Regions from separate parts of the Halomonas sp. FeN2 genome, predicted to be linked through region 1. Evidence: predicted binding sites of a transcription regulator. Region 1 holds the regulator's gene; each other region holds the start of a gene.
The links. The regulator PhoB, encoded in region 1, activates phosphate uptake and scavenging genes when phosphate is short. The targets are predictions, from matches to a motif close to TGTCATANNNNTGTCANA.

Region 1 (8,072 bases):
TTTTCGGCCGCGATGGAATCAATCGAACGGCCAAGGTGAAGGTGGATCCCTGCTTCGCTAAAGGCATCGCCCAAGGCGTTCCCTAAAGGCGGTGGCAGCAAGCGAGGAAGCAGGCTTCCTTCAGGGGCGATGACGCTGACGTGATGGCCGCCAGCGTGAAGGTCGTTGGCAAATTCACAGCCGACCAGCCCCGCGCCAATAATCGCCACCTGTGCTGGGCCGTGGCCTAGCGCCGTGTGAAAGCGGCGGTAGTCGTCCAGGTCATTAATGGTAAAGCAGCGTGAGGCTAAGCTGGGCTCAAGGCTGAAGGGCAACCGTGGTGCAGCGCCAGTGGCGAGTACCAGTGTGTCGTAGCCGAGCACCCTGCCGTCTTCAAGAAGAACGGCTTGGTTATCCACATCCAGTTCGTCTACCTGGGTGTGGATAACCATCTGGGCATTTAGCTCTTCGCCTAGATCAGACGCGCTGCGCTGGGCTAATTTTTCGGGCTCGAGGCCCTTGGCGAAGCCGGTGGAGAGCAACGGCTTGCTGTAGTCATCGCCGCTGTCAGCGCTTACCAGCGTGATTGAGCGTTGGTCGCCCAATCGGCGTAACACCCGGGCAAGGCCAACCCCTGCCATGCCAGTGCCAATAATCACCAGCGCAGCGTGAGAGGACGTTTTCTGTGTTTGGGTGGCGGGCATGCAGACACCAAAAAAAGTTGCTAAAAAGAGTGCGAAAAAAGAGGCGCTAAACCGAGTCGTTAAAAAAGTCGCTGAAACAAAAGCCTTTCAGTGCTCATGTTACACTAGCCAACCCGTTAATTGCCCTGGAGAACTCGGTGACGGCTGCTGCTTTTCGGCAAAATCCTCTATTTTCCCGCTGGCGCCCGATTGATGCGGCGCGGCCTGCGATGAGTGCTTCCTGGTGGCAGTGGGTCGCCTCCACCGACTCGTTAACCGCCCGCTTAATGGTCGCGGGTGGAGAGAAGCCGTTTCGAGTACGGTTGCTACATCAGGGCGTCGGCTGGCCGCGCCAGGATGAGGCTCAGGCGCTGGGCATTGGCTTCAAGCGTTACGCCTGGCTGCGGGAAGTGGCGCTGTGCTTGGATGAAACGCCGTGGGTGGTGGCTCGCTCGGTCGCCCCCCTCACGCAGCTAAAGGGCCAGCGTTTGGAGAGTTTGGGTGAGCGCTCGCTAGGCAGTTGGCTATTTCGACAGCCAGGTTTAGTTCGCGGGCCTTTGGAAGCGACGAAGCAACCCCCGGATTTTATTAGCGTGAATGGTATCGATGGGAGTTGTGCCTGGGGAAGGCGCTCCGTCTTTTATCACGGCGGCCTGTCGTTATTAGTGCAAGAGTATTTTTTGGGTGCGATGGCAGATGATCTTGGCCTGCCTTCGCGCTAGGCTAGCGCCTGCATCTTATTCTTCGTGAGGTAAGCATGGATCGTTCACTGTTGCGGCCGAAGGGATGGGCTCGCGTGACAGACTTTTTACAGCTGATGCGCTTGAATCGGCCGATAGGCACATGGCTTTTGATGTGGCCGACGCTATGGGCCCTTTGGGTGGCTGCGGAAGGTGTACCAGGGCGAAATGTGCTGGTGATTTTTGTGGCCGGCGTTTATGTGATGCGCGCCGCGGGCTGCGTAGTCAATGACTATGCGGATCGCCACTTCGATGGGCATGTGAAACGCACAAAACATCGTCCGCTAGCGACAGGCCGTATCAGCGAAACCGAAGCCCAACTGCTGTTTATTGCGCTGGTGGCCGCTGCGTTTATTCTGGTATTACTGACCAACTGGTTTACGGTACTGCTCTCGCTGGGCGGGGTGCTGCTGGCGATTATTTATCCGTTTATGAAGCGCTATACCCACTTTCCTCAGGTGGTGCTGGGTGCGGCGTTTTCCTGGGCAATTCCGATGGCGTTTGGCGCCATACTTGGCCACGTGCCGCTGGAAGCATGGCTGCTATTCTGCGCGAATGTGTGCTGGACAGTAGCCTACGATACCCAGTACGCCATGGTTGATCGCGACGATGATTTAAAAATTGGCATTAAATCAACGGCCGTGCTGTTTGGAAATGCGGATCGCTTGATCATTGGCTTACTCCAGCTAGCTACCCTGGGGCTTCTGGCATGGGTAGGTTGGCGGGTTGGTTTAGGTGGCTTCTTCTGGTTAGGGCTCGCGGCAATGGCGGCGACTTTTCTGCATCAGCAGCGCTTAATTCGCGACCAGGAGCGGGATGCCTGCTTCCAGGCGTTTCTTAACAATCATTGGTCGGGCCTGCTGATTTTTGCCGGTATTGCGCTTAGCTGGTGGCCTGTGGCTGGTTAATCGCGGCGGTTGTCATGTAACTGTCATCAAGTCATGGTGTTATCGTCACTGACATGTCATTGAACTGTTTATCTTTGAGCAAGTTTTCTTTGGACACCGTGAGGCTCTGGTATGACCGCCAAGACCGTTCTGATTGTCGATGATGAATCATCGATTCGCGAGATGATCGCGGTAGCGCTGGAAATGGCTGACTATCGCGTGCTCGAAGCGGATAATGCCCAGGATGCTCATGCCATGGTGGTCGACCACCAGCCCGATCTACTACTGCTGGACTGGATGATGCCCGGTACTAGTGGTATTGAGCTGGCAAGACGCCTAAAGCGTGAAGAAGCTACCGCCGAAATCCCGATTATTATGCTCACCGCGAAAGGCGAAGAGGATAATAAAATTCAAGGGCTTGAAGCCGGTGCAGATGACTATATCACCAAGCCTTTTTCACCTCGGGAATTGGTGGCACGGCTAAAAGCGGTGCTGCGCCGTGCGACGCCACGTGGCGTTGAAGATCCCATTGAGATTAACGGCCTGCTGCTTGATCCGGTTAGCCACCGGGTCAGCGCTCACGGCAAAGCGCTGGAAATGGGCCCTACCGAGTACCGGCTGCTACAGTTTTTTATGACCCACCAAGAGCGCGCTTACACACGCAGCCAGCTGCTTGACCAAGTGTGGGGGGGGAATGTGTATGTCGAAGAGCGCACAGTTGATGTGCATATTCGCCGTTTGCGTAAAGCCCTGGGCGAGGTGCATCAAAACCTGATTCAAACGGTTCGGGGTACCGGTTACCGTTTCTCTGCACGGGTGTAAATGTGCGTTTATGGAGTCGTGAGCTGTGGCGAATAGCGTGGCTGGCCACGCTGGGCACCTGCTTAGGCTGGCTGTTGGGTTCGGCCGGGCTGGGGCTCGCGGCAGGGCTTGCGCTATGCCTGTTTTACCACCTACGACAGTTGCGCGAGCTTTACCTGTGGCTCACGCTTAACCCTCACGATGAACCCCCTGCCGCCAGTGGAATGTGGGGCGAGCTATTCGATCGTTTATACCGCTATCAAAAAAGCCAGCGCATTACCCAAAGCCGTCTGCGCGCTACTCTGGCGCGTATTCAAGAGTCGTCTGAAGCGATGCGTGACAGCGTGGTTATGCTTGACCGCCACGGCGACCTGGAGTGGTGGAACAGTGCTGCTACCGCCATGCTGGGGCTACAAACGGCCCATGATCGTGGTCAACACATTACTAACCTGCTGCGCGACCCAAGCTTTATCAGCTACTTTAATGCGCGTAATTACAGTGAGCCGTTAACGCTCACTTCGCCGATTGATGAACGGCGAATCCTGCAATATCAAATTACTCTCTATGGTGACGACGAACGCTTGGTGATGGCGCGCGATATCACCCGCTTGCATCGCCTAGAGCAGATGCGGCGCGACTTTGTCGCCAACGTCTCCCACGAGCTGCGCACCCCTCTGACCGTTCTATCAGGTTATTTGGAAACCTACAGTGATATCGCCGATCAGCTTCCGCCGCGATTGGGTCGCAGTGTCCAGCAAATGCAGGAGCAGACCCAGCGGATGCAGAATCTGGTCAACGATTTATTGCTGCTCTCGCGTTTGGAGATTGACCAAGGTGGGCAAGATCATCATCCGCTGTCACTTGAGCCTTTACTGCAAAGCGTGTGTGCTGACGCACTAGCCTTATCGCATCAACGCCATACCATCACCGTCGCACTTGAGAGCGATGCGCGGCTGCTAGGCAGTGAGCAGGAAATTCGTAGCGCCGTCTCTAACCTTGCCTTTAATGCGGTTCGCTACACACCAGCAGGCAGCCAAATCACCCTGCGCTGGAAAGCTAGCGCTACTGGCGGTGGCTGTATTGATGTGGAAGATAACGGAGAGGGGATTGATCCTGTGCATATTCCCCGCTTAACCGAACGCTTTTACCGAGTCGATAAGGGGCGCAGTACTGCAACGGGCGGCACAGGTTTAGGCTTAGCCATCGTTAAGCACGTACTGTTGCGTCATGATGCGCAACTGCAAATTGAATCCCTCCCCGGTAAAGGGGCGTTGTTTCGCTGCGCCTTCCCCCCCTCGCGTCTTGTTTGATGTAGCCAAATGTCCCGCCGCACAATATTTGTAGAAGTGTGCAATATTGGCATGCAAGATTGGTAAAACCTTGCTCATGTGTCATTTCTACACAGTTTTTAGCGTCATATTTTAGCTGGGTAGATTTCTGAAAATGCTTTCAAGTTGAATTCAAGTTATTGATTTTTGATGTTTTTATTTTATTTTATGTTTTTTTGGCATACCGAATGCAGCAATAAAGTTAAGAAAGACGACCGCAGGAAATGCTGGCTACTGGTTAGCCCTTCTTTCTTGACTAAGCGGTAACAAACAGCGATCGGAGGTGGAATATGATGTCCAAGGAATTTCTCAAGAAAGCTGGCATTCTAGGTGTTTCTTTTGGTCTGATGGCAAGTCCATTAGCTTTTGCACAAACCGATGAAAATTCGGCGATTGACGAAAATCAGGGTATTACAGCTGATGAGCAGCCAATGGATCCACAAGGTGTAGGCAGCTCAAACAGCAGTGATACAGATATGACGAATGACTTAACCCATGACGAAGGCGATGACGTTAGCGACATGGATCCTCAATCAAGCAGCCACTCAGATGATGCTGAGTATGGCGAAGATGAGCTTGTTGAAGAAAATAGCGGTAGCTAATTATTGGTGATTTTTTAGATATCATTGAATGCTTTTTCATCGGATGAAGAAGCGATCAACAGGATGTTACACAGGCAAGGATGCTCTTAGATTCAAGGATGAATCAATAGGAAATCAAAACGTTAGTCAGGGGAAATTCCAAGGTTGGAGTCCCGCACAAGGAGTGGAAGCTAACGTTAGTCATTCCCTATAACCAATTCTGATATCGGGCTCCGCAAAGCGGGGCCTAATTTTTTGCTGCCTACTTTTTTCAATCTATATTTTTCCCTCCCCCTCTGCTTTGTACTTTTCTTGTTTTCTCCCTAAAAACTATACTGTTGCCTTTTGATACGAGGCGTATTTGCATGCGCTTTTAAGGCGGACGTTGAGTAGTGTGTCATAAAGGCACAGACAATTTTGCGCATGTGTCATTAGTGCACATGTAATTAGCGTGCTTTTGTTTGTAGCGGTGTATTATTGCGCACAATATATTTAAAATAAGTAGTTGATTTTATTGCTATTAATTGAATTAATATCGGTTTTGGCATTTTAAGTGCAAGATTAAGGTAGTGAAGCTAACCGCAGTGAGAACTGAGCCAGGGGCCTCTTCTTACTTCACTTCAGCGGTATCAAACAGTCGTCAGGAGTAAATATTATGTTTAACGTATTTGTAAAAAAAGCAGCCGTTGTGGGACTTTCATTTGGTCTACTGGCTAGCCCGTTGGCAATGGCACATATGTCCATTGAAGCTAACCAAGACTTTACCGTCGATGATCAGCCGATTCAGGCACAGTCACACCGTACCTCGGCCCAAGCTGAGTTTAGCCCATCTGATTTGATGTATGACGAAGGCGAGCGCCCTCTAGTTATCAAGGCAGAGTCACACCGCACCAGCGCTCAAGCAGAGTACACAGCAAAAGATTTAACGCATGATGAAGGTGATGGAAACGTTTGGTAACAAAAATTTGCAATTATGTAGAAATACATTACGATTAGCGTGTGAGCTAAACACGCGAAGGCGTGTCAAAACGGTACGGATGCAGATCGATTCAAGGAATGAATCAAGCGACAATCAAAGCGTTAGTCAGGGTTAAATTCCAAGGTTGGAGCAGTCCCGCAAAAGGAAAGGAAGCTAGCGTTAGTCATTGTCAAAGTATTGTGTCCTTAGGCCCTGCTAATGCGGGGTCTGATTTTTTGTGACGCCCAACACCTCTCTCAAACCATTGTCTTTTTCGTTTAAGGTGCTGCTTTCTAGCGGGGCCTAATTTCATTGCATCGCTATGCATACACCGCACCTCATGCAGTCTGCCGATGGGCGATGTCTTAAGTATCTGGTATGTATAGATAACATCCATATGAATAATGAATACATAATCCCTATGGTCATAAAAATCTATGCTATTGATTTTTATGCAATAAATTATTTTTATTTTTTGGCGCCTAATATGCAACGTAAAGCGTGATAGTCGTTCTAATCATCATCGAACGGAATCCATGAATAGTGAGGAGATCACCATGCTGTTAAAAGAAATGAGTCAAAAACTCGCCATAGTAGGTATTGCTTTTGGTCTGGTAGCGAGCCCCTTGGCGATGGCGCAATCATCTATTGAGCTAAATCAAGACCGTACCGCAGGTCAGGATGTCATCGACAAACCTGAGTCACATGCAGCTTCCAAACCATCTCATGTCTCTGCGAGTGACTTGAACCATGATGAAGGCGATAGCTTGGACTTTTCGCCCTCAAGTAGTCGTTTTTCTAGTGCTGAAAAAGGGGCGACCTCTCGCCGAGAGGGTTACACTCCTGGGGAACTCAACCGGGATGAAGGCGATAGCACCGACTGGTAAAAAATAGAATAAGTGTAACTGCTAATGTAATCATTGCTAGCAAAAACCCCGCCAAAGCGGGGTTTTTGCTATAAGTTAACTGCAGCCCACGTCAGTGGTGGTGGCCATCAGCAGCTTCGCTGCCTTCCTGGGCGCCCTGTATCCAAACCTCAATATCCACATCGCCTTGTTCTGCAAAGGTGAGCGTAAGAGGGAACCGCTCACCCTCCTTTAGCGGCTCGGTGAGGCCAATCAGCATTAAGTGAAAGCCGCCACCAGGGCGCATGGTATAAGTCTCACCTGCCTCGACACGAATCTCATCCACATGCCGCATCTGCATCATATCGCCGTCCATTCGCATATCGTGCAGCTCAACGTTGCTGCTCGCAGGGCTGCTCGCGCCAATAAGAGTAACGGACTCTGAAAGGGCGGTGATGTCGACGTAGGCGGCGCCGTTTGCCGCACCTGGTGGGGTAGGGGTGGCGAAGGGGTGCGCAACGCGCAGAGCCTCAGTTTTTACCTCGTGGGCTACGGCTATAGATGCCATCAAAATAGACATAGCGCTAACCAAGAGTACGCCCCCCAGCCAAGCCGTCGGTTTTAACATGCGGTGATTCCTTTGTTGTTAATTGAGCCCAGGATTGAACCTAGGAAAGACGAACAAAACATAAAGGTAGCAAAGTGGCGTAGCCTGGGTAATAAGCGCCTACTGCGGTGTGATGCCGCGTGTATCACCATGTACATTTCGGTAATGGTCATCCCAGAGTAGTACGGCACCCGCTACGGCGCCGGGAATCAGAAATAGATTGGCCAACGGAATCCAGGTGATTAGCGTGACTAGGCCTCCAAAACTGAGGCTTTGCCACCAGCGTTTAGAGAGCCGTTGACGCATATCAGCAAACGTCACCTTGTTGTTATCCATGGGGTAATCCAAATAAGTGATGGACATCACCCAGGCAGAAAACAGCGCCCAGAGTAGTGGGGCAACGATATTAACGCCTGGAATCCAGCTAATCACAAAGAGGCCAGCGGCACGCGGCAGAATATAGGCGAGCTTAACAAACTCGCGTCCCACAGCATCAACGGCTGTTTTAGTCAGATTTCGATCATCAATGGGCTCACGGCCAGTGACTTGAACTTCAACTTTGGCGGCCAAAAAGCCGTAAAAAGGGGCTGCAATCAAGCTGGTCACCAGCGTGAAGGTAAAAAACACGACTACCAACAGGCTAATTACGAAAAGCGGCCAGAT
Region 2 (8,072 bases), 1.6 Mb from region 1:
TGCAGCAGCGCGAAAACGCAACGATTCCGTGGCGACTTCTTGAGGATGAGCGCTTTTTCACTACACCCGATGACTTTAGCCAGTGGGCAAGTGGCCGCAAACAGCTGCGCCTTGAGTACTTTTACCGAGAACAGCGCAAACGTACCGGCTACTTAATGGAGGGCGACGAGCCCGTGGGCGGCAAATGGAATTTTGATCACGACAATCGCCAGCCTATCAAAGCCAAACTGGATTTCCCTGAGCTACCTCAACATCGTCAGGATGCGATCACCCAAGAAGCGCTAAACGATGCCAAGGGCCATTTTGGCGACCACATGGGGTCTCTGGATAATTTCAACCTGCCAGTCACTCGTCGACAAGCACTGGTGGATTTACACCATTTTTTAGACCATGGACTGGCTGATTTTGGCCACTATCAAGATGCAATCAGTGACTCTGCACCTTATTTGTATCACTCGCGCCTCTCAGCTGCGATGAACATCGGCCTGCTGTCACCCCATGAGGTCTGCGAAGCTGCCGAGCAGCGCTACTACGACGGCGACGTGCCGATCAACGCCGCGGAAGGGTTTATCCGTCAGATACTTGGCTGGCGCGAGTATGTGCGCGGGCTCTACTGGACGCAGATGCCCAACTACAAGGGTGCTAATCAGCTAGGTTTTGAGCGCGAACTGCCAGCGTTTTACTGGGACGCGGATACCGATATGCGATGCCTACAGCGTGCTATTCAGATGACCATCGACAATAGCTACGCCCACCATATTCAACGACTGATGGTCACAGGCAATTTCGCATTGCTGTGCGGGGTTAAACCTGAGGCGCTATGTGACTGGTACCTGGCGGTTTATGCCGATGCCAGTGAGTGGGTAGAGCTGCCTAATACGCTGGGGATGGTGCTCCATGCCGACGGCGGCTTAATGGGCTCGAAGCCCTACTGTGCGTCGGGCAAGTATATCGACAAAATGTCCGACCATTGTCAGCACTGCCGTTACTCACCCAAGCAGGTCACGGGGGCAAAAGCCTGCCCTTTTAACAGCCTTTACTGGCACTTTCTCGAAACCAACGTTGAGCACCTGAGCAAGAACCCTCGCATGAAGCTGATTTACGGCTCCCTCAACCGCATGGCCAATGAGAAGCGCGAGGCTATCCGCCAACAGGCTGAGCACTTTTTGGATCAATTGGAAGCATCGCCTGGCTACGGGCAGCCCTGCCACACAGCAGGTTATTCGGCTAATACCAAAAGGGAGTCACCATGAGCCGCTACACGCCACTACATGCTGCACCGCCAGTTACGCTATTTCACGATGGCCACTGCCCCTTTTGCCAACAGGAAGTCGCATGGCTGGAAAAGCATCGCCATCGGGAACACATCGCGCTGGTAGATATCCAGGCACGTGATTTTAACGCTCAGGCGTATGGGCAGGACTTTAACGCCATGATGGGCCAGTTGCACCTGCGTGATAGCCAAGGGAAATGGTATATCGGCATGGATGCCAGCCGTGCCCTCTATGCAGTGTTGGGCTATCGGCGGCTGGTGAAATTTTCATGTTTGCCGGGAGTACACGGCATAATGAATGCCGGTTACCGGTTTTTTGCCCGTCGCCGCATTCAGCTTGGGCAGTGGTGGGAAAAGCGTCAGACTAAACGTTAATGGGTGTGATCAGCGTTAAAAAACGAGCGGCATACGCGATGTGAGCGGCTCACTATAGTGCGCATCGCGGCCTATCACTTCATCGTGAGGCACATGCTGTACCAGGTAGGCGCGATGAATACCGGCGCGCTTGAGATCCATATAGGCATCGTCCAGCGAGCGAAACAGCATTGGCTTGGTACGCTGCGTCAGCATATGGCGCTCGCCTTCAACGTCTTCCAGCTCAATCTGATAAAAACGGCTGCCCGAATGGGTAATCACGCGAATTTCAAAATTGTCGTGATTGGCGACAAACTGCTTAAGATCCTTAAGCTCCATGGTTCCCTCCTATTATTTGGCTATTTCATACGTTATGTCAGACGGAATGTCATTAGGGCACAGCATGGCTGTACCCTGTGACATTTCTGTTGCCCCGTCATTGCAATGTAATGACAATAAGCAATAACTAGACATTAATAGCTAGGAGGCCAATAGTGCAAGAGAGTTCCTGACCGGAAGGTCAAGATATCAATTGATTATTGATATTCAGAGGGGTCGATGGCTTTACCAAGCGAATTGCGGTCAATCCAGTTACCGCCTTTAGTCTCTTTGTAACGGAACACGACCTTATCACCCACCGTCACAGGCAGCTCACCATCTTCAGTCTGGTAACTATACTTCTCGCCTGCGACCACTAAATGGTAGCGATAAAGATCCGGCATACCTAGCCACTCTTTAAAAGGGCCTTCGCGCTCTATCGCCTCTAGCTCACCGCGACCTTCTAACTTAGGAAGACGCTGCCGGTTACCGCGCCGAAATCCACCTGCCATTTGCTGCTCCCGTTTTTACATATCGTGGGTGAGGCATTATACGAACTCGCCCCCTATCCTCAAGCTACTTATCACTAGCCTGTCATCACAAACCAGTCATCATTTACTTAGTCGCCGAACGCTTGGCCGTAACTATCCGGGGCCAAATCCTCAAAGCGGGTATATTTGCCGATAAAGGCCATATGCACCGTGCCGATAGGGCCATTACGCTGCTTACCGATAATTAACTCAGCAATCCCCTGATTGTCGGGATTATCTGGATTATAGACCTCATCGCGATAAACGAAGGCAATGACGTCGGCATCCTGCTCGATCGCACCAGATTCCCTCAGATCCGACATCACCGGGCGTTTATTGGGGCGCTGCTCCAAGGAGCGGTTCAACTGAGAAAGGGCCACCACAGGGCAGTTAAACTCTTTCGCCAACCCCTTCAAGGAGCGCGAAATCTCGGAAATCTCACCGGTGCGGTTTTCGCTAAAACCAGGGATCTGCATCAACTGAAGATAATCGATCATGACCAGCGCAATATTGCCATGTTCACGCACCACACGGCGCAACCTTGAGCGCATCTCGTTAGGCGATAAGGCTGCGGTATCGTCGATAAACAGCTGTTTGTCTTTAAGCAGGTTGACCGCAGAAGTTAAACGCGGCCAATCCTCGTCTTCCAACTGCCCGGTACGCACACGGGTTTGATCGATTCGGCCCAGGGACGATAGCATCCTCAGCATGAGCGACTCTGCGGGCATCTCCATGGAGAACACCATGACTGGCTTGTCGCTTGAAATCACCGCATGTTCAACCAGGTTCATAGCAAAGGTCGTTTTACCCATCGAGGGTCGTCCGGCGATGACCACCATGTCGGATGGCTGTAACCCGGTGGTCATTTCATCCAGATCACGAAAACCGGTGGATAGCCCGGTCATTTCACCTTTCAGATTAAACAGCTCATCGATACGATCCACCGCCTTGGTCAATAGATCGCTCATGCCAATGGGGCCGCCCGTTTTGGGGCGCTCCTCGGCAATCTGAAACACTAACCGCTCGGCTTCGTTGAGCAGCTCATCAGCCGGGCGCCCTTGGGGAGTAAACGCACTATCAGCAATTTGATTAGCCGCCCGGATCAACTTGCGCAGCGTAGCCCGCTCACGCACGATATCTGCGTAGGCGCGAATATTACTGGCAGAGGGCGTATTACGGGCAAGTTCGGCTAGAAACGCCAAACCACCGACCGTATCCAAGTGATCACGCGCTTCCAGCGCTTCGGAAAGCGTCACCACATCCAGCGGCTGACCGGCTTCAGCCAGATGAATCATCACGTTGAACACCAAACGGTGCTCATAGCGGTAGAAATCATCAGCGACCAACCGCTCTGAAACGTTATCCCAGGCCTGGTTGTCTAGCATGAGCCCGCCTAGTACCGATTGCTCCGCCTCTAATGAATGCGGCGGCAGTTTTAACGCTGCCGTTTCTGTATCAGCAGAAGGCTGGTCCTGCATAGCGAGCTCCTTTAAACACTACTGCGTAGCCGGTGAAGATGCTTATCTTAGTCGCATACAGCGCGACTACCAACATGATCAAGGCGTTGTCTTAAAATACCCAGCGGGGATTCGCTAGATAGTTTTGGCAACGCCCAAAATAGCGAATAACCAGAAAAACAAAAGGCGCGGGAGAAACCCCGCGCCTTTTGAGGCAGCTGTATTAGCTGCAGTTAGTAACGACTTTACGTCGTCTCTAACTTAATTACTCGCTCAATTACTCTGCAACTACCACTACGCGTACAACGGCATCCACTTCAGCGTGCAAGTGAAGGGCGATGTCGTATTCGCCGGTTTGGCGAATCGGGCCATTCGGCATACGGACTTCGCTTTTGGCGACATCGATGCCAGCAGAGGAAATCGCGTCGGCCAGGTCACGCGGACCAATAGAACCAAACAGCTTGCCTTCATCGCCTGCTTTGGAAACCAAAGACAGCTCGATGTCGTTTAGCTGCTCAGCGCGCGCTTCGGCTTCTGCCTTACGCTCAGCGGCTTGCGCTTCTAGCTCAGCACGCTGTGCTTCAAACGCTTCGATGTTGTCTTTGGTGGCCGGTACGGCTAAGCCGTAAGGCACCAAGTAGTTACGACCATAACCAGGCTTCACGGTGACCTTGTCACCCAGGCCGCCCAGCTTACCAATGTTGTCGAGCAGAATGACTTCCATCTCGTAAACCTCTTGTCAGTTGCTGCGGGCAAGGCGTGCGCGAACGTTCGCGAATGTATCAATCAGCCCCAACAGCAGCACAATGAGAATCGTGGGCCAGGTCGTGATCAGTAGCACATAAAATGCTACCAGCCACAGCCCGTTCATCCCCTTTATTCCAATAAACCCGTGCACTAACGCAACGCCAGCTACCAACAGCGGAATCCAACCAAGCATCGCCAGCGCATGAGCGCCTAGCAGCATACCTATCACCCCAATGACGACCAGCACGGCCAGCTCTTTAGGGGTCAAGCGCAGTGCGTGAAACTCTTCGCGAAAGCCACCTGGGTTGTACAACCCAGCCTGCCAACTCCGCGCAAGTGCCAAGCACACTATGGCTGCCAACAGCACTACAAGCCCGGTTACGCCCCCCACCACCAGTGCAGCGATGGTTTGAGTGTCGTAGCCTTGATTGGCAAATTCCGTGAGCATGCGATCCACTTCTTCTGAACCTTCTCGCAACTGCTCAAGCATTAGCTCAGTACCACCTGGCGGACTGAAGATGCCGAGTTGAACCATGACAGCGGCGACCAATGTCCCCACAATCAAGGTTTCCCCCCAACGCATCCTCTCGCGCAGGATAACGGCCATCAGCGTAACCAGCAGTAAGCTAGCAAGCGGAATCACATCACCCTGAGCCCACCACCAACCGGCCGGTAGTGCTGCAGCGATGATGACCGGTAGCGCAGGGGCAAAACCTCTGCGCAACGTCATCAATGCGGCGATGGCTGCACCTAACCAGAACAGCCAAGGCACTAGCGTTGCTAAGGCCGCCCCGCCTGCAGCGTAAGGCGTGCCCCGCATTAGCCATCGGGCTAGTGCCAGCATCACGTTAAACGCTTACTGGTGGCTATCGGAGTAGGGCAGCAGTGCCAGATAACGCGAGCGCTTGATAGCGGTCGCCAACTGACGCTGATAGCGTGCTTTGGTGCCGGTAATACGGCTTGGAACGATCTTGCCGGTTTCGGTGATGTAAGCCTTCAGCGTGTCCAGATCTTTGTAATCGATCTGCTTGATGCCTTCAGCGGTGAAGCGGCAAAACTTACGGCGACGGAAAAAACGTGCCATGGACTAGCTCCTTAAAACGTGCAGTGAATAAAATCAGGCAGTTTCTTCTTCTTCAGCGCGCGGTTTTTCTTCGCGACGCGGACGTTTTTCTTCTGCCGGTTTCATCATCGGGGAAGCTTCGGTAACAGCTTCTTTGCAGCGAACAACCAGGCTGCGGATAATGGCGTCGTTGTAACGGAAGATATTCTCGATCTCGTCGAGGGTCTCGCCGGTACATTCAACGTTCATCAGCACGTAGTGGGCTTTGTGGATCTTGTTGATCGGGTAAGCCAAGTGACGACGGCCCCAATCTTCTAGACGATGCACAGTGCCGCTGTTTTCGGTAACGATGCTGGTGTAGCGCTCGACCATTGCCGGCACCTGCTCGCTTTGATCCGGGTGGACCATAAACACGATTTCGTAATGACGCATGGGATCTCCTTGCGGTTTGACAGCTTCCTTTGTGTGCCATTGCTTAACGCAATAAACGACGACAGGGAAGCAAGGAGTTAACTGAAGTGCTCCGACACCGCGCTAGGCGGCCACAGGGGCATCAAACAGAACTTTTCATTTTAGCAAAAGCTAATACTTCAACGACAGCTAACACCCGCTTGCAGACAAACGGGCGCGTGTATCTTAGTAGCACGGCGGTTAACTTGCAAGCTGGCGCTGACGAACAGCCTCGAACAGGCAAATACCAGTGGCCACCGAGACATTAAGGCTAGAGACCTCCCCCGCCATGGGAAGCTTGGCAAGATTATCGCAGGCTTCGCGAGTTAAACGCCGCATACCCTTGCCTTCCGCCCCCATCACCAGCGCGGTGGGGCCGGTCATGTCGATGTCAAAGACGCTGGCCTCTGCCTCGCCAGCCGTACCGGTTATCCAGACACCGGCATCTTTTAGCTTGGCCAGGGTGCGCGCCAGGTTAGTCACTTGATAAACCGGCACCACTTCGGCGGCGCCACAAGCGACTTTACGCACCGTTGCATTGAGCGGTGCGGCTTTATCTTTCGCCACAATCACGCCGTGGGCACCGGCGGCATCCGCGCTACGCAGGCAGGCACCAAAGTTATGCACATCCGTCACGCCATCCAAAATCAGCAACAGCGGTGGTGTATTCGAGGGCCAGGCGCGCAACTTAAGCCAGAGCGACTCTTCACCTTCAGGCGTTAACGGCGGACAAAACGCCACCACTCCCTGATGAGCCGCCCCCTGGGTTAGCTGATCAAGCAAATCTCGCGGCTGCTCTTTTACTCGAGCGCCATGCGCCTGGGCCTGGGCGATAAGCTCCTTTAAACGGCTCCCTGCCCCCTGCTGCACCCAAAGCTCTCGGGGCGCCTCGCCCCTGTCTAGCAGGCTTTGCAGGGCATGAACGCCATATACCTGATCCAAACCATCAGGGGTCTTGGGCCCCCGCCGTGAAGACGCCGACTTCATACTCAGCCCTTATTCGGTGATGGTTTGCGTGGGCCGTTGCGCGTACGGCGTGGGCCGCGACGTGTAGCGGGCTTCTCGCCATTGGACTTCTTATCCCCAGCGGCTTTGCCACTCTCACCTTTAACACCAGCGCCTTTAGCACCCTCTTCCCCACCGCGGCTCTTACGCGGCTGGCGGCGTGGGCGCGGCTTTTCATCACCCAGCCCAAAGTCAATCTTACGATCGTCCATATCGACACGCGCCACTTGGACGGTAAGACCATCGCCCAAGCGGTAGGTCGTGCCGGTACGCTCACCTTTCAAGCGGTGCTTCTCAGCTTCGTAGTGGTAATAGTCCGAAGGCAGCGACGTTACGTGAACCAAGCCTTCCACGTAGAACTCATCAAGACGCACAAACAGACCAAACTGAGTGACGGAGGCGATGGTACCTTCGAACGTCTCGCCGAGCTTGTCGGACATAAACTCGCACTTCAGCCAGCTCTCTACATCACGAGTGGCTTCGTCGGCACGGCGTTCAGTCATCGAGCAGTGCTCACCCAGCTCAAGCATCTGCTCAAAGGTATACGGACACCACTTGCTGGGCGGCTCAACCGGCGCGCCTTCTACGCGCAGCACCGTGTTGGTTTGGCGCGGACCTCGGATCACCGAACGAATAGCGCGGTGCACCAGCAGGTCGGGATAGCGTCGAATCGGCGAGGTAAAGTGGGCGTAGGCTTGGTAGGCCAAGCCAAAATGGCCTTCATTTTGCGGTGAGTAGACCGCCTGATTCATCGAGCGCAGCATGACCGTCTGAATGATATCGAAGTCAGGGCGGTCGGCAATCGTTTCACGCAGTGCTTGATAGTCCTGCGGAGTGGGCATATCACCGCCGCCGACAGCAAGGCCTAACTCGTT
Region 3 (8,072 bases), 1.9 Mb from region 1:
CTGCTAACTGGGTCTCTTCGCCACGCATCACATCAAAGTGGGTTGCAGCACTGCGGGTTTGACTTAATCCGGGCAGCAGATAAACACGCAGCTGGTCGCCTGTAAGCGTTGGCGTTACTGCGCCTTGGCTAAGCTGGTCAAGCCGCGTGGGGATCGGCAAATAGGCGGCTTCCAACCAGCCCTGACGGGCGCCTGCCATGCCGCACACCATTACCTTAGTCGTGCCGGTGGCGGGTAGCCAATCGACCACCAGTTGTAGCAGCTCGGCTTCGTACTCATCGGCCTTTAGCGACAGCATGCCCTTGTCGCTACTGGCTTGGGCAATCACTTGGTCGTGTTGATCCAGCCCCCAGGCACGCAGATTGCTAGAGCCCCAGTCAACGGCAATCCAGGTTAATTGGTCTGCAATATCGGGTGTTTCACTCATCACGGTTGATCCCATGTCTTACCACTCCGCAATAGAGCCGTCTTCGTGAGTCCAAACCGGGTTGCGCCAACGGTGGCCCACTTTGGCGCGCTCTTCAACGAATTCTTCGTTGATCTCGACACCAAGGCCTGGGCCCTGGGGAATGGCGCAGAAGCCGTCTTCAATGGCGAGGGCGGATTTATCGACCAAGTAATCAAGGACGTCGTTGCCCTGGTTGTAGTGGATGCCCATGCTCTGCTCTTGGATAAAGGCGTTGTGGCTGACCGCATCGAGCTGTAAAGAGGCGGCCAGGGTTAACGGGCCGAGCGGGCAGTGGGGCGCTAAGGCGACGTCGTAAGCGGAAGCCAGGGCGGCGATTTTGAGGCCTTCGCTAATGCCGCCGCAGTGGGAAATATCCGGTTGAATAATGTCGATCATGCCGTCGGCCAGCAAATCGCGGAACTGGAAACGGGTATGCAGCCGCTCGCCAGTTGCCAATGGGTAGCCTAAACCACCGGCAATATCTTTCAAGCAGGGCAGATGTTCCGGGGCGACCGGCTCTTCCACAAACATGGGGTGAAAGGGTTCCAGCTCGCGCAGCAGCGCTTTGGCCATAGGGCGGTGCACGCGGCCATGAAAGTCGATGCCGATACCGACATCTGGCCCAACGGCGTTGCGGGCTTCTGCCACCCGGGCGACGGCTTCATCGACCTTGCGGTGGGAGTCGACGATTTGCATTTCGGGGGTTCCGTTCATTTTAAAGGCCGTGAAGCCTTTTTCGACCAACGCTTTAGCGCCAGCGCCCACGTCGCTTGGGCGGTCACCACCGGTCCAGGCGTACATGCGCATTTTGTCGCGCACGGCACCGCCCAACAACTGATGAACGGGCACACCCAGATCGCGACCTTTAAGATCCCACAACGCCTGGTCAATACCGGCAATCGCACTCATCAGAATAGGGCCACCACGATAAAAGCCGGCGCGATACATGATGTTCCAAAGATGCTCGATGCGGTGTGGATCCTGGCCGATCAAGTAGTCGGAAAGCTCGTGCACGGCGGCTTCAACGGTGGCGGCGCGGCCTTCAATTACCGGTTCACCCCAGCCGTAGCAGCCTTCGTCGGTTTCGATTTTGAGAAACAGCCAGCGCGGGGGAACTTGCCAGGTCTTGAGTTTGGTAATTTTCATGTTCGGTCATCCTTCTGAATAGGAAATATTCATTGAGTAACTGTTAACTGACGATGCCAAGGTCGATGGCCGTGCGGCTGAGTACTTCTCTCGCGGCGGTTTCTGCGGCGCTGGCATCGCGGCTGCGGATAGCGTCAAGTACCTGGCGGTGGCGCGTAAGACTGTCCTCCAGGGTGTCCGTGTGGTGTTGCGAGCGATGTATCAGTGCCATGATCGAAGGGCGCAATAAATGCCCCATTTGCCGCCAGACTAAATTGTGGCTGGCCCGGTAGGTGGCGTCGTGAAAGGCGACGTCGTACTCGGCATGCTCAGCACGCGCTTCAACGCTGCCTGCACTGCTCTCCATACCGGCAAAGGCACTTTCCAGACGCTCTATGTCTTCAGCCTGGGCTGCCCGTGCAGCGAGCCCTGCGACCACCGGTTCAGCAGAAAAGCGAAAGGCGTAAATGGCCCTTACCAACTGTGGGTCAAGGTTGACCAGGCCAGTCATCCATTCGCTCATCAGTGGGTCGAGTAGATGCCAGTCGCCCATCTCGCGGACCAGCGTGCCTCGGCCCGCGGTTCGCTCTAATAGTCCCGCAGCGGTGAGGCTGGTGAGTGCGTTACGCACTTGGTTACGACTAACGGCAAAGTGTTTGCCGAGATCCAGCTCGCGAGGGAAAACATCGCCGGGCTGCCAATGGCCTGCCAGCAGTGCCTGGGCGAGTAAACGGGCTAACTGTTCAGCGCCACCCTTGTGGGGCGGTAGAGCGTCCAGCGTCATCGGTGATCTCTTGTTTTTTATTGGATTAACCTTAGTCTAGTAAATGTCTGACATTTAAACAAGTCATGCCATGGGCGTCTCTAAAGGACCGATGACGACTTCTCCAATCAAAAAAGCCCACATCTGTTTGCAACAGAAGTGGGCCAATAGTGGTTAGTCAGCCACAGCAGTGCCGTGGTTTCGCATTCAATTTTGAATAGTAAAAAACAACAACTTGAGATTGTCATTACCCCGTCATTTCTCCTCGGTAACGTATTTGAATAACCAACGGAGAGCATCATGCGGAAAAAATTATTACTCACGAGTGTAGCGTGTATCACGGCTTTAGCGTCCTCTGCTCAGGCTGAGACGCTAGGTGGATTGGCGTTTTCTGACACCACGCCCATTACCCAAAACATGAACGCAACGGATGAGTTCACTATCGTGGGTGAAGACGATTTGATGTCCATGGATGCCATCAATGCTGATGGTTCGGTAAGAGCCATCGTTGAAATACCCACGGGCACATCGGCGAAATGGGAAGTCAGTAAAGATGATCCCAAAGCGGTTTATTGGGAATATAAAGACGGTGAACCGCGCGTTGTGAATTACCTGGGCTACCCCGGTAATTATGGTGCTATTCCAGGCACTGCTTTGCCAAAGGAGTTGGGCGGCGATGGTGACCCACTGGATGTGATTGTGCTGGGCCAAGCCGTTCCACGAGGTGAAATTGTCGATGTGAACGTTATTGGTGTTCTGAAAATGCTCGATGATGGAGAGCAAGACGACAAGCTCATTGCCGTTCTCACCCAGGATTCACCTTTTGCGCATATTGAAAGCATGACGCAGCTGGATAACGAGTTCCCAGCTGTAAGTCAGATCATTGATCTGTGGTTTGCCAATTACAAAGGGCCTGACGGTGGTATGGAAGGGCTAGGGTTTGAAGATGCGGAAGCGGCAAGGGCAGTGCTAGAAGCTGCTGCTGAAAACTTCGCAGCCATGCAATAACGACCAAATCCCAGTCATTGGGAGTTGGAGCTCTCAGCTTATCGTTGCTACTGCCTCACTAGCATCGGTGACCGCCCAGGCGGTCACCGAACTGGATCGCCATTAACTATTTCGAAGCGCCTCGATATCCGCATGGGTGGGGAGGGAGGCGTAAGCGCCTGGCCGTGTGACCGCATGGGCACCACATCGGCAGGCGGTATCCACCGCGCGGTGGAGAAAATCAGCATCGTTCTGCCAGTTTTCATCGATGCCGTGGGCCGAGAGCTCTGCCAACAGCCCGCCAATAAAGGCGTCGCCCCCAGCGGTGGTATCTACCGCTTCCACTTTGGGTGGCGCAATGCGCTGGTCAATACCGACGCCTTTGATTACGACATCATTGGGGCCGTCAGTAATCAAAATAACTTTTACCCCTGCCGCTAGCCGCTCTGATAGCCACGATTCTGCAGGATGATCGGCGCGCAAGTAGTCGAGTTCTTCCTGGGAGAGCTTGAGCAGCTCAGCGCCGTCTAGCAGCTGTGTGACTAAGCTGGCATCGGCTTCGCCGCCGGGCCACAGGTTGTGGCGTAGGTTGGCATCCACGCTGACCAGGCAGCCTGCGCGCTTAGCCATAGTGGCCATCGCCAGGGTAACGTCGGCGATCTCTGGGTCGGTCAGGCTGTTACTGCACAAGTGCAGAATGGCAGGGTTCTCGAAGACGCCATGGGGTAAATGCTCAAGGCGATAAAGCAGGTCAGCAGCGGGCGGGCGATAGAAATCAAAAGTGCGTTCGCCTACGTCATCCCGGGAAACGAACGCCAGCGCCGTGCGGGCTTCTTGGGTAAATACCACGCCGCTGATGTCTACACCGTGGCTTTTGAGTTCACGCACTAAAAAATGCCCGAACGTATCGTCGCCCACCATGCCTAAAAATTGGCTAGGAACGCCCAAGCGGGCGCAGGCGACCGCCACGTTAGCGGGAGCACCACCGGCGTAGGGTGTAAAGGTTTCCTGGGTATCGGTCCCCGCCCCTAAACGGCTGGAGAGCATATCAACCAGCGCTTCCCCAAACGCGATAACTGGCGTCATCATTGGCTCCTTAGTGTAATTAACGTAATAGTTGTTTTGTAACGCGTCGTTTTATACAAAATAGCCTTATGCCACGCAGTGGCCGCGGGCGGCTTCCAGCAATTCATACCAGGCTTCCCGGGGTAGCGTGGCAGGGCCTTTGAGCATATCGTTGATTCGCTCAGGTTTAACGCTGCCAACCACCGGTACTGGCGAGTTGGGAAGACTACGCAGCCATGCCAGCGCTAAAGCGCTGGGGGAGCTATCAAGCTCTGTCGCCCACTTCGCCAAACATTCGCCAACGGCGCCTTGCATCAGTTGCCCGCCTGCCAGGGGCGACCACGCCATGGGCGCGTGGCCATCGGCACATAGATCATCAAAGTCGCCGTCAAACAGCGGCGTCGTGTGGGCAATCGAGAGCTCGACCTGGTTGGCTGACAAGCGGTGATGCATGGCGCCCTGCAAGCGCCGCCACTGGCTGGGCAGGTGATTGGAAACCCCCGCCGCGCCAATTTTGCCTGCTTCAATGGCATCGTCCAGCGCACGGCCGGTCGCTTCCGCGTCCATCAACAGATCGGGACGGTGAATCAGGAAATGATCGAGGCGTTCGACATTCAAGCGCACAAGTGAGACATCAATGGCGCTAGTAAGATAAGCAGGGCTGGCGTTGTAGTGCTTTACCTTACCCGAACCGGGGGCGGGGTTGTCGTTTGCGATGCTCGCTTTGGTGACAACCTTGACCCGCTGAGCCAGGGCAGGGCGCGCCCGTAGAGCGGCGCCAAAAAGCGTCTCTCCTTGGCCGCTGCCGTAAATGTCCGCATGGTCAAACCAGTTCAGGCCCTGTTCCAGGCGCGCTTCGATCCAGTCTGCTAATCGCTCCGGTTCGTGCATAGCGGATGTTTCGTGCAGGCGCATCATGCCGAGCAGAAACGGCACATCAAAGGTGGCAGCGGGCATAGCAGATTCCATATTGATGTTGTTAGAAATGTGTTTAATAAATGTTGCTAGAAATTGTGATCAGAAAACTTCTTCGTTATGCAGTGCTTCGGCGGCACCTAGCAGGCCCGTCCAGGGGGCAGTCACCACCCACACGGGGATGTCAGCGTTATAGGTGCCCATACGGCCTTTGTTGACAAAGGCCTCGCGCAGTTCGCTTTTCGGCAGCCACTCCAGCAAGCGGGGAAGAATGCCGCCACATAGATAAACCCCACCCCTTGCGCCCATGGTCAGGGTGGCATCGCCACATACATCGCCAAGTATTTTGAGAAAGCGCAGCAGGGCAGTAGTGGCGAGGCTATCGCCTTCATTAGCCGCTGTGGTCACCTCCGCTGGGCTGGTAAAGCGCGGCTCCATTCCCTCAAGGGTGCAGTAGGCTTGGTACAGCTCCAATAAACCCTGGCCGCACAAGATGCGCTCTACGCTCACCCGTTTGTGACGCTGCAGAAATACATCCAACAGTGCCCGCTCGGTACTGTCCGTGGGGGCAAAGGTGACATGACCGCCTTCGGTGGGCAGCGGAATCCAGGCGTGTTGCCCAGGAAAGACCCCGGCAACGCCAAGCCCGGTGCCTGGGCCGATGATTAAGCGTGTGGAGTGCGCCTGGGTGTGACCCGGCTGAACCTCGACCAAATCACTGGATGCCACATGGGGGACGCCCAGCGCCTGGGCGGTAAAATCGTTGATGACCTTGAATAGCGATAGATTCAACTGTTGCTGAACGTCGCTTTTCAAAAAATCCCAGTGGTTATTGGTCATTTTGACACGCTCAGCGTGAACGGGGCAGGCAAAAGCTAAACACGCCTCTTGAGGCGCGTTGTCCCCGGTGGCGCCCACGCGGTGCAGGTAGTCTCGAACCGCTTCTATAACGCCGGGGTAGTCGGCGCAGGGTAGGTTCAAAATATCGTGGGGGGTTACTTCACCGGGAGAAACCAACGCCAAGCGTGCGTTGGTTCCCCCGATGTCGCCGATAAGTGCCGGTCGCATCAGGCATCCTCTTGTGAGATTTGCCCCTGCTGGCGGGCGAGATCATCGGCTTCAAACCCGCCAAACACGCCAGCGCCTTCTTCGCCACGCATGGCCAGATGGCGGAAGCCGCCAAATAGCTCGCGACCCAAGCCCACATGGTAGTGATCCAGGTTGCCGATGGCCAGTTGCCGCTCAGCCCAGGTGGCGGGATCGACTTTGGCTTCCAGCGTACCGGCATTGGCATCCAAGCGCACAATATCGCCATCGCGCAGTTTGGCCAACGGGCCGCCATCCAGGGCTTCAGGGCTCATGTGAATGGAAGCGGGCACTTTGCCGGAAGCACCCGACATCCGCCCATCGGTGACCAGTGCTACCTTAAAGCCTCGGTCTTGTAGCACGCCCAGGAACGGCGTTAGTTTGTGTAGTTCCGGCATGCCGTTAGCTTTGGGCCCCTGGAAACGTACTACCACGATGACATCGCGGTCTAAATCGCCAGACTCAAAAGCCGCTTTCATTTCATTTTGATCTTCGAAGATTTTTACTGGCGCTTCAACAATGCGATGCTCTTCGGCGACGGCGGAGATTTTAATCACACCGCGTCCAAGGTTGCCTTTCATCACCGTTAAACCACCCGTTGCCGCGAAGGGCTTAGCGACAGGGCGAAGAACATCTTCATCAAGACTTTTTTCGGGGCCTTCGTGCCAGACGACTTTGCCATCTTCCAGGAACGGCTCCTGGGTGTAGGCGGTTAGGTCAGTGCCAAATACGGTGGGGATATCGCCGTGAATCAAGCCTGCGCCCAACAACTCCCGGAACAGGTAGCTCATGCCGCCCGCCGCTTGGAAGTGGTTGATATCCGCCTGGCCGTTGGGGTAAACCTGCATCAGGCTGGGAGTAACCGCCGAAAGGTCGGTGAAGTCATCCCAGTTCAGGGTAATGCCCGCAGCGGCGGCCATGGCGATCAGGTGCATCGTGTGGTTGGTTGAACCACCGGAAGCCAGCAAGCCCACCACGGCGTTAACAATCGCGCGCTCATCAATCTGTTTGTAGAACGGACGGTAGTCGCCACCGGGTTCGGTGTTACGGATGGCCTGCTCGGTGGCATAGCGCGTCAATGCTTCGCGCATCTCGGTGCCAGGGTTTACAAACGAGGTGCCGGGCAGGTGTAGGCCCATCACCTCCATCATTAGTTGGTTGGAGTTGGCGGTGCCGTAAAAGGTGCAGGTGCCGGGGCTGTGGTAAGAGTCAGACTCAGCTTCAAGCAGCTCGGCGCGGCCTACTTTGCCTTCCGCGTAGAGTTGGCGGATGCGCGCCTTCTCTTTATTAGGCAAGCCGCTGGGCATAGGGCCCGCGGGGACAAACATGGCGGGCAGATGGCCAAAGCGCGCGGCAGCGATGAATAGGCCTGGAATAATCTTGTCGCATACGCCCAGGTAAAGGGCAGCATCAAACATATTGTGCGAGAGGCCAACGGCCGCAGACATGGCGATCACATCGCGGGAAAACAGCGATAGCTCCATCCCCGGCTGGCCTTGGGTCACACCGTCGCACATGGCGGGAACACCACCGGCAAACTGGGCGGTGGAGCCCATGGCACTGGCGGCTGCTTTAATCGTTTCAGGAAACGTTTCAAACGGCTGGTGCGCCGAGAGCATATCGTTGTAAGACGAGATAATGCCCAGGTTGGCGCTGTTCATCAGCTTGAGTTCGTTCTTATCA
Region 4 (8,072 bases), 1.5 Mb from region 1:
CAAACTCACCTTCTAAATCGGCGACCACGGTATCAATGCCGTGCTCTTTGAACCAGGCTGCCTGCTCTTCACTGCGAATCATTGCCTTGATAGGCGTGCCCGCTTTTTGGGCCAGTTCGCAAAACTGCTTGCCAATCTGTCCATTCGCGCCAATCACTAACGTTGTCATAACGACTCCTTGTGAATTGCTTACACCTCTCTCAGTGCAGGCACTTAGGCGAAATTCAACCCCAGGTGCAGGCACTGACAGCCATTTTGCCTTTAAGCTATCACTCCAAACACATGCCCGATGGCGGAGGTTAAGGCCATCGCAAGAGCGCCCCAAAACATCACTCTTGCCGCAGCTTTTAGGATGGGTGCTCCACCCACTCGGGCAGCTATAGCGCCCAGCAAGGCCAAAAAGAGCAGTGAGAACAACGCGACCAGAGGAATAAGCAGCGCGGAAGGCGCCCACCAAGCGACCAGTAGCGGCAAAAGAGCGCCGATGGTGAACGTCGCGGCTGAAGAGAGGGCTGCTTGCAGGGGGTGCGCTTGACTGAGGTCGGTGATGCCAATCTCGTCTCGCGCATGGGCGCCTAGGGCGTCGTTGGCCATTAATTGTTCGGCGACTTGTCGTGCCAATTCGGGTGCCAAGCCGCGCGTTTCATAGATAGCGGCGAGCTCTTCCTGCTCTAGTTCATAGTGCTCCGCCAATGCTTGGCGCTCGATGTCGAGATCAGCATTTTCAGTATCCGATTGCGAGCTTACCGAGACATACTCCCCCGCGGCCATCGACATAGCGCCAGCCACCAAGCCTGCAATACCTGCCAGCATAATATCGCCTTGAGTGGTATTAGCCGCGGCAACGCCCAGTATCAGACTACTGGTCGAGACTATACCGTCATTCGCGCCCATCACTGCGGCTCGCAGCCAACCGGTACGGTGAGATCGGTGATGCTCTGTATGAATCATGGGCTTTTCCTTTCTAGATGGCGTATCCAACTCGACAATAGCACTTAGGGTCATCGACTATCCTGCTGGCACCACTCGAAGCAGCCTGCCCTCGGCGCTGTCGGTAAGTAGATACACCTCGCCTTCTGGGCCTACTCGCACATCTCTTATACGCTCATCTAGCTCACCAAACAGGCCTTCTACATCGTCGGCTTCGCTACCATCGTTTGATAAACGTACCCGGCGCACTTCTTTATTTACCAGCGCTCCTATCAGTATATCGCCCTGCCACTGCGAGAACAGCTCGCCGCTGTAAAGCGTTATCCGTGAGGGGAGCAATAGAGGGCGTCCATTCTAAAAATGGCCAAGGTACTCATTTACACCGTATGGTGCGCTTGATGCCCCTTTGAGCACTCATTAAAATGTCGCGCCACCTAAAGAGAACTCCCATGAAGATTAATGTGGTCGGCACGAGTGGCAGCGGCAAGAGCACCCTTGCAAAGCAGCTCGCAGACGCTTTGAACGCCCCATGCGTTCAGCTTGATCAATTATTCTGGCGCGCTAACTGGCAAGGAGCGCCGGACGATGTGTTCTTCACCGAGCTGGAAGAGGCTTTAGCAGTCTCACCACAAGAGTGGATACTGGATGGTAATTTTGATCGCACTCGGCATATTAAGTGGCATGATGTGGATATGGTGGTGTGGGTCGATTACCCCTTTTGGCGAGTATTTAGCCAAGCACTCACTCGTGCCGTTAAACGCATCATCAGCCAAGAGGAACTCTGGCCGGGTACAGGTAATCGCGAGAGCTTCCGCAAAACGTTTCTAAGCCGTGACTCGGTTCTACTATGGTCACTGAAAACGTGGCGGCAAAACCGGAAACGCTACTTTGCCGATATGATTAACCCCCTCTATTCGCATATTCAGTTTGTACGTTTGACTTCCATAAAAGAAACACAGGTTTTGGTGAAGAGTCTCAACGTGAGTGCCTAGCTCTTGGGTGGCTATATAGCCCCGCTGCGTATTTGCTTAATTGCTGCCCTAATCGGCCCTTGATGAAACACTGAACAATTTCTGTCATTTGGCTTTAACGCTTCAGGGCATGTAGGCTTATTGAACGAACATTCAATTAAGGAACTTTCATGCAACGTCATCCGTTATTCGCCGCAATGTCACTGGGTCTTTTCGCTGGTGCTGCCACCACGACTGCGCTAGCAGATATGTCGCCACTGGAGCAGCAGCTAAAAGATCTTGAGTCATTTCAAGTGATCGCCCACCGCGGGGCCAGCGGCCACGCGCCGGAAAGCACCATGGCGGCCTATGAATTGGCCCATGAGTGGAATGTCGACTACTTAGAGCTGGACGCCCAAATCACTGCCGACGGTGAAGTCGTGGTGTTCCATGATGACGCCATTGATCGCACCAGCAATGGTGAAGGCAAGATTAATGACTTCACCTTGGAAGAGCTGAAAGCGCTGGATACCGGCACTTGGTTCAATGAAGCCAATGCTGATAAAGCAGACGCGGACTTTGCAGGGGCACAGATCCTCACGCTGGATGAGCTTTTCGAGCGTTTCGGTCACAATGCTCGCTACTACATTGAAACCAAGTCACCGCAGCTAAACCCAGGCTTGGAAGAAGCCCTGGTAAAAACGCTGGAAGAACATGACATGGTCGAGAGTGGCCGCGTGTTAGTGCAGTCTTTCGAGCAGGAAAGCCTATTAAAGGTGCAGGAACTAAACGACGACATTCCGCTCATCCAGCTCGTTTGGTACTACCCCAGTGAAGAGGACGAATCGCGTTTAGTGGAGTGGACTGGTGTGACACCGGGCCCAGCAGAGATTAATGATGAAGACTTCCAGGCGGTAGCGGAATACGCGTCGGGAATCGGTACTAACTATATCTACGAAGGCCAAGAAGTCATTGATGCCAACTTTATTCGTCAAGCAAATGAAAATGGCCTGCCGGTACACGTTTACACCGTCAATGAAGCCGATGAGATGGAGCGTTTGATGGAAATGGGCGCAAACGGCCTGTTCACAAATTACCCAGATCGCTTGCTTAAGCTCGTTGAGTAACCATCGTTGAAGTGCTTATTACGCCCGGCTTTGGCCGGGCGTTTTTGTTACTAAACTCTACTCAAGCCCAAGCTGCTCCAGTACCTGCTCTACTCTTTTACGATCGCCCGCTTGCAGCGTTTTAAGCGGCTGGGGCAAGCAGGGCTGACTCACCTTGCCGGTGACTTCTGCAATGGTAGCCGCCACTCGCAGGCTACCGCCGTATTCACGGTAGAGTACCCACAGCGGTTCAAGGGCGTCTGAAAGTGCCTTGGCCTGCTGAACGTCCCCCGCCTGAGCAGCTCGGGTTATCGCCAGCGCTGCTCTAGGGTATAACCCGCCGATAACGGAGTACCAGGCATCACATCCCGCATTTAGGCCGGTGGCTGCTACCGCATCCCCGCTGATGCCAATAGTGACATCAGCGGGGATCAGCTTGCGTAACCCAGCCACCCGCTCCTTTGCAGGTTCAATATCGTTGTTCACCGGCGGGATTTTGATAGAGCGTACCTGGGGCAACTGGGCGATTCGCCCATGCAACTCATCGCTAAATTCAAAATGGGTAGTGCCAGGGTTATCGTACACGCAGAGCGGCACACTCAGTGATTGGCAGACTGTAGCGTAGAGGTCGAAAACCTCATCATCGGTAAGCTTTTGATAGGAGACCGGCGCTAGCAACACCCCGCTGGCGCCTGCTTGCTGAGCGCGCTCTGCGTTAGTCAGCACATCACGAGTACGTAGCGCACCAATACCTACAATAACAGGCGTACTAACTGCATTTTCAACGCTAAGCTGGACAACACGGGCGCGCTCATCACGGCTTAAATAGGCATAGCTACCGGTCGAGCCCAACACACCAATGGAGCCCACCCCTGCCTCAGCTAAATGAGCAACTAAACGGGCAAATTCATGCTCCATGATGCGCTGCTCGTTCATAGGGGTTAGCGGAAATGCACTTAGGCCAGTGAACATGAAGGTTGATCCTTTTAAGGTAGATGGCGGCGTAGTCTCCCACAGGCGATTAGCTGTTAGGTACAAGGATACGGTAATGGAATAGTCATAACTTATCCTCGCTATTCGTTGACATAACTTCCTGTTATTTTTCTTGAATTGATGTAGTGTTTGGGTATGTGCCGTATCGATACGGCACAGTCGTTTTTGGATGCGTATCTTTCAGTCATACCATTAGAGCTGAATATAAAAACAGTTCCGTTAGTGCTGCGAGGGAGAACACGTCATCAATTCATACACATTTAATGTGCAGAGCAGAACTGCATCGTGCGTGAACCTGGCGTTCATCAATCAACCAGTAAGCCATCACCAATGCCATCACCGGTTATAAGCGGTTCTCCATTGCGATTGGCCTTACTGGCAGTGACCACCCTTGTTTTGCTGGTGGGACTCTCTTTCGCAGCAACGAATGCCATCGCTCGGGAAGCACCACTTTATTTAGTGGCTCATCCTGATGTTACTACCCGCTGGCTGAATCGGGATACCACCCGCGCAATTTTTGCGATGCGCCAACGCACATGGCCGGATGGCCAAGCTGTCAGGGTTTTCGTCTTGAGTAATAGCCACCCCGTGCATGCTCGTTTTGCCAAAGAGCAATTGGCGGTTTACCCGCATCAGCTTCAGCTAGCCTGGGATCGCATGGTCTTCTCAGGTACAGGGCAAGCCCCCGACCGTGTAAGTGACCAAACCGAAATGCACGAACGCATTGCCACGACACCCGGTGCTATTGGCTATCTTGAAAGGGAGTATCTGGATGATAGAGTCCAAGTCATTTCGATGGAATGAATGCCGAACCATTGCCGCTTTGCTAGGCACCGTTGCAATGGGATTAGCTGCTAACGCACAAAGCGACGAACATGCCCTTGATACTCTGCAGGTACATGGTTTTCTTAGCCAAGCGCTAGTGATTACTGACGATAACAACTTTTTTGGTCAAAGTAGCCAAGATGAAGGCAGTTTCGAATTCACCGAAATCGGCCTCAACGTCTCCTTACGTCCCCATCAGGATGTGCTTGTTGCTGCCCAGGTGCTAAGTCGTCGAGCTGGAGGCAATAGCAGCGATGCTGAACCTAAGCTGGATTACGGTCTAGTTGATTACCAAATGATTTCAAACCAAGAGCGTACCCTTGGTATTCAGCTAGGCCGAATTAAAAACCCTTTTGGCTTTTACAACCAAACCCGCGACGTGGCATTTACCCGTCCGAGTATATTGCTACCACAGTCTATCTATTTTGACCGAACGCGTTCTTTGGCTCTTACAGGGGATGGGCTAACGTTATATTTGGAAGAGCGGTTGGATAGCGGAGTAGTAAGGGGCCAGCTTGGTCTAGGCGAGCCTCAGGCTGGTGATGATTTAAGTCAAACGCTTCAACTACAGCGTATTGCAGGCTCTTTCAATCCTCAGCAATCCACCATTGCACAGGTTCGCTATGAGCATGATGGAGGACGTATTGTTGCAGCTGTAAGCAACGCTAATGTGAAGTCTCGAATAGAGTCACACTACCAAGGTGTGAACGATGGAGATTTTTACTTTACGCCCTGGATATTTTCACTCCAATACAATCAAGAGCTTTGGAGTATAACTGCTGAGTATGCATTACGGCGATCAGGATTCAAAAACTTCAACCCAACTTCTTTAAATTTCAATACAACAGGTGAAAGCTGGTACTTGCAATACACTCGACGCTTTTACGACAATTGGCAGTGGCTAATACGCTATGACAGTTTAATCAGTAATCGAAATGATCCTTCAGGGAAAGACTTTGAAGCTAAGGGGCTGGGGCCTGCACACACCCAATTTGCGGAGGATCTAACATTTGGTCTTCAGTGGACACCGCACCCTCAAGTAATGTTGGCAGGCGAATACCACCATGTGGACGGCACTGGTTGGCTGCCCATTCAGGATAATCCAGACTCTTCAGCGACCAGCCGAAGATGGAATATGTGGTTATTCCAGCTATCGCTGCGCTTCTGACGTTTCCCCCGATCCTGGCTAGGACGTTACCGCGATGAAAACACCCACCCTTTTTCGAACGCCTCAGCGTCTTAGCCTAACCTGGCGGGTCATCGCGTTAAGTAGCCTCCTGCTGTTGGCGCTGGTAACACTTTTTACCTGGTTAGGTCACGACAACTTAACCCGTCAGTTTCAGGAAAGTCGCACTCAGCACCATGAACGCCAGCAGCGAGAAATCCGTTTAGCACTACTCCGTTCATCGGAAAATTTACGCCAGTTAGCCGGTTTGACTGCCGCTTCTGCGAGCCTTGGACTGCCTTTACAAGCAGGCAGCACAGCCGATGTGGAGCAAGCGCTGGACGCCCAGTGGCCCGCTCTTCAGCTCGAGGCAGGGATTGATGAGATTTTAATCATCAATACTCGCGGAAAAGTCATGGGAAGCTGGGGAACCGGAAATTCGCAAGCACAGCTTCCCATCTTGAGCTGGGTAAGTCGTGTTATGGACACCGAACGACCACTTTCAGCGCTTCGCTGTTCAGCTAGCTGCCAGCAGTTTGCTGCCGTACCGGTTCTGGTGGACGGAGAAAGTGTTGGCATGGTCGTGCTGTCCCGCTCGTTAGCCGACGTCACACGGCAAGCTAAAGAAGTCTCTGGCAGCGAAGTCGCACTACTCGTGACCGGGCCCGCTGAAGACAATCAGGTAACGACAATACGACAGTTGCCAGCATGGAACGGTCAACTGCTCGCACTCACAAGCGAAGAACAAAGCCTAGTCCCGTTGCAGCAAGCGGCAGACACTGCCCCTGTTCGCCGCTTGATGGAAGCACCATTAAGTCTTGAACATGACGGCAGGCATTTAGAACTCAGCGCAGTGCGCATGGAAGAGGATAACGAGCGTAGCAATATCGGTTACTTCCTGCTGATATCAGACATTACCGAACAAATTAAAGCAATTAATCAGGATACTCGCACGCTGCTGTTCGTCGGCATGCTCGGCTGGATTGCCGCTGAACTACTGCTACTGGTCATACTGCTTGGCCCAATGGCTAGACTACGTAGAGTCGCCGGGCTGCTTCCTGCTTTGGCCGACGGGAAGTTTAGCGACATACACTCCGCCATTCCCAACCACCGCCGCCGCATTCCCGACGAGATAGATGTGCTTGAGAGCACCACACTCGAGCTTTCGCGCCAGCTCGAACTGTTAGAGAGTGAAGTACAAGAACGCGGTGACCAACTAGCCGAGCGCATTGAAGAGCTAGCCAAAGAGCGGGACTTCATCAGTGGCCTGTTGGACACAGCCCAGGTGTTTATAATTGCTCAAGACTGCACTGGAAGGATAAGCCTAGCCAATGAGTATGCTCAGTTGATGCTGGGGCTTAATGAGGCTTCGCTACTTGGACGTCATTTTGTTGATGTCTTCGAGGCGGGTGCCCCTGCCACGTTGAATACGTTTTCCTATCCCCAGCAAGAAGAAAAAACCCTACGTACGCCCGATCACCGCCTTCATACTATTGCTTGGTATCATGCCCCTTTACAGACAGGTAATGAGGGGAAAGTATCACGCATATCAGTAGGGCTAGATATTACCGAGCGCAAGGCTGCTGAAGCACGGTTAACCTGGCTGGCTGAACGCGACCCGTTAACAGAACTGTACAACCGACGCTATTTCCAGCATGCGCTACAAATCGCCCTTGAACACCCAGCGAAGAAAAAAGGGGCGGTACTGCTGCTGGATTTAGACCAGTTCAAAGAGGTGAATGAGCTGAGCGGGCACCATGTTGGCGACAAATTACTAAGTGAAGTTGCCGACACACTCCTCCATAACCTTGGCCGCCGTGGTGTTATTGCCCGCCTGGGTGGCGACGAGTTTTCCCTTCTATTAGAAGATACCAACGCCGATCAGGCAGTCAGTGCGGCGCAATATATAGTCCAACTGTTAGAGGGCATCGGCTTCGTTGTCGGCGAGCGGCGGCACCGGGTAACTGCCAGTATTGGTATTGCCCTGTTTCCAACCCACGGCAATACCCCTACTGACCTTATGGCTAGCGCTGATGTGGCTATGTACAAAGCAAAAGAGAGTGGTCTCCAGCACTGGCATCTACTCTCCAAATCAGAAAATGC

Region 2: the regulator PhoB is predicted to act here: its motif matches at 2,065-2,082, upstream of KF947_RS03760 (DUF6482 family protein).
Region 3: the regulator PhoB is predicted to act here: its motif matches at 2,579-2,596, upstream of KF947_RS02430 (inorganic diphosphatase).
Region 4: the regulator PhoB is predicted to act here: its motif matches at 2,005-2,022, upstream of KF947_RS04255 (glycerophosphodiester phosphodiesterase).

The regions. Positions count from the first base shown of each region.
Region 1 is NZ_CP074200.1:2,423,011-2,431,082, reverse strand. Features, by position in the region: gene KF947_RS11145 (NAD(P)/FAD-dependent oxidoreductase) at 1-683, opposite strand, end outside; gene KF947_RS11140 (chorismate--pyruvate lyase family protein) at 821-1,384, shown strand; gene ubiA (4-hydroxybenzoate octaprenyltransferase) at 1,420-2,310, shown strand; gene phoB (phosphate regulon transcriptional regulator PhoB) at 2,422-3,111, shown strand; gene phoR (phosphate regulon sensor histidine kinase PhoR) at 3,114-4,400, shown strand; gene KF947_RS11120 (hypothetical protein) at 4,709-5,020, shown strand; gene KF947_RS11115 (hypothetical protein) at 5,655-5,957, shown strand; gene KF947_RS11110 (hypothetical protein) at 6,515-6,844, shown strand; gene KF947_RS11105 (copper chaperone PCu(A)C) at 6,936-7,430, opposite strand; gene cysZ (sulfate transporter CysZ) at 7,530-8,072, opposite strand, start outside.
Region 2 is NZ_CP074200.1:798,893-806,964, forward strand. Features, by position in the region: gene KF947_RS03750 (cryptochrome/photolyase family protein) at 1-1,253, shown strand, start outside; gene KF947_RS03755 (thiol-disulfide oxidoreductase DCC family protein) at 1,250-1,648, shown strand; gene KF947_RS03760 (DUF6482 family protein) at 1,664-1,966, opposite strand; gene KF947_RS03765 (hypothetical protein) at 2,164-2,457, opposite strand; gene dnaB (replicative DNA helicase) at 2,565-3,953, opposite strand; gene rplI (50S ribosomal protein L9) at 4,210-4,656, opposite strand; gene KF947_RS03780 (hypothetical protein) at 4,672-5,523, opposite strand; gene rpsR (30S ribosomal protein S18) at 5,536-5,763, opposite strand; gene rpsF (30S ribosomal protein S6) at 5,797-6,174, opposite strand; gene rlmB (23S rRNA (guanosine(2251)-2'-O)-methyltransferase RlmB) at 6,394-7,179, opposite strand; gene rnr (ribonuclease R) at 7,182-8,072, opposite strand, start outside.
Region 3 is NZ_CP074200.1:498,513-506,584, reverse strand. Features, by position in the region: gene KF947_RS02445 (2-dehydro-3-deoxygalactonokinase) at 1-427, opposite strand, end outside; gene dgoD (galactonate dehydratase) at 446-1,594, opposite strand; gene KF947_RS02435 (FadR/GntR family transcriptional regulator) at 1,638-2,357, opposite strand; gene KF947_RS02430 (inorganic diphosphatase) at 2,637-3,344, shown strand; gene KF947_RS02425 (carbohydrate kinase family protein) at 3,447-4,409, opposite strand; gene KF947_RS02420 (aldo/keto reductase) at 4,476-5,345, opposite strand; gene glk (glucokinase) at 5,406-6,371, opposite strand; gene edd (phosphogluconate dehydratase) at 6,371-8,072, opposite strand, start outside.
Region 4 is NZ_CP074200.1:898,572-906,643, forward strand. Features, by position in the region: gene KF947_RS04235 (SDR family oxidoreductase) at 1-169, opposite strand, end outside; gene KF947_RS04240 (VIT family protein) at 262-951, opposite strand; gene KF947_RS04245 (PQQ-dependent sugar dehydrogenase) at 1,009-1,269, opposite strand; gene KF947_RS04250 (adenylate kinase) at 1,380-1,922, shown strand; gene KF947_RS04255 (glycerophosphodiester phosphodiesterase) at 2,072-3,007, shown strand; gene KF947_RS04260 (dihydrodipicolinate synthase family protein) at 3,065-3,958, opposite strand; gene KF947_RS04265 (hypothetical protein) at 4,310-4,783, shown strand; gene KF947_RS04270 (hypothetical protein) at 4,752-5,972, shown strand; gene KF947_RS04275 (EAL domain-containing protein) at 6,007-8,072, shown strand, end outside.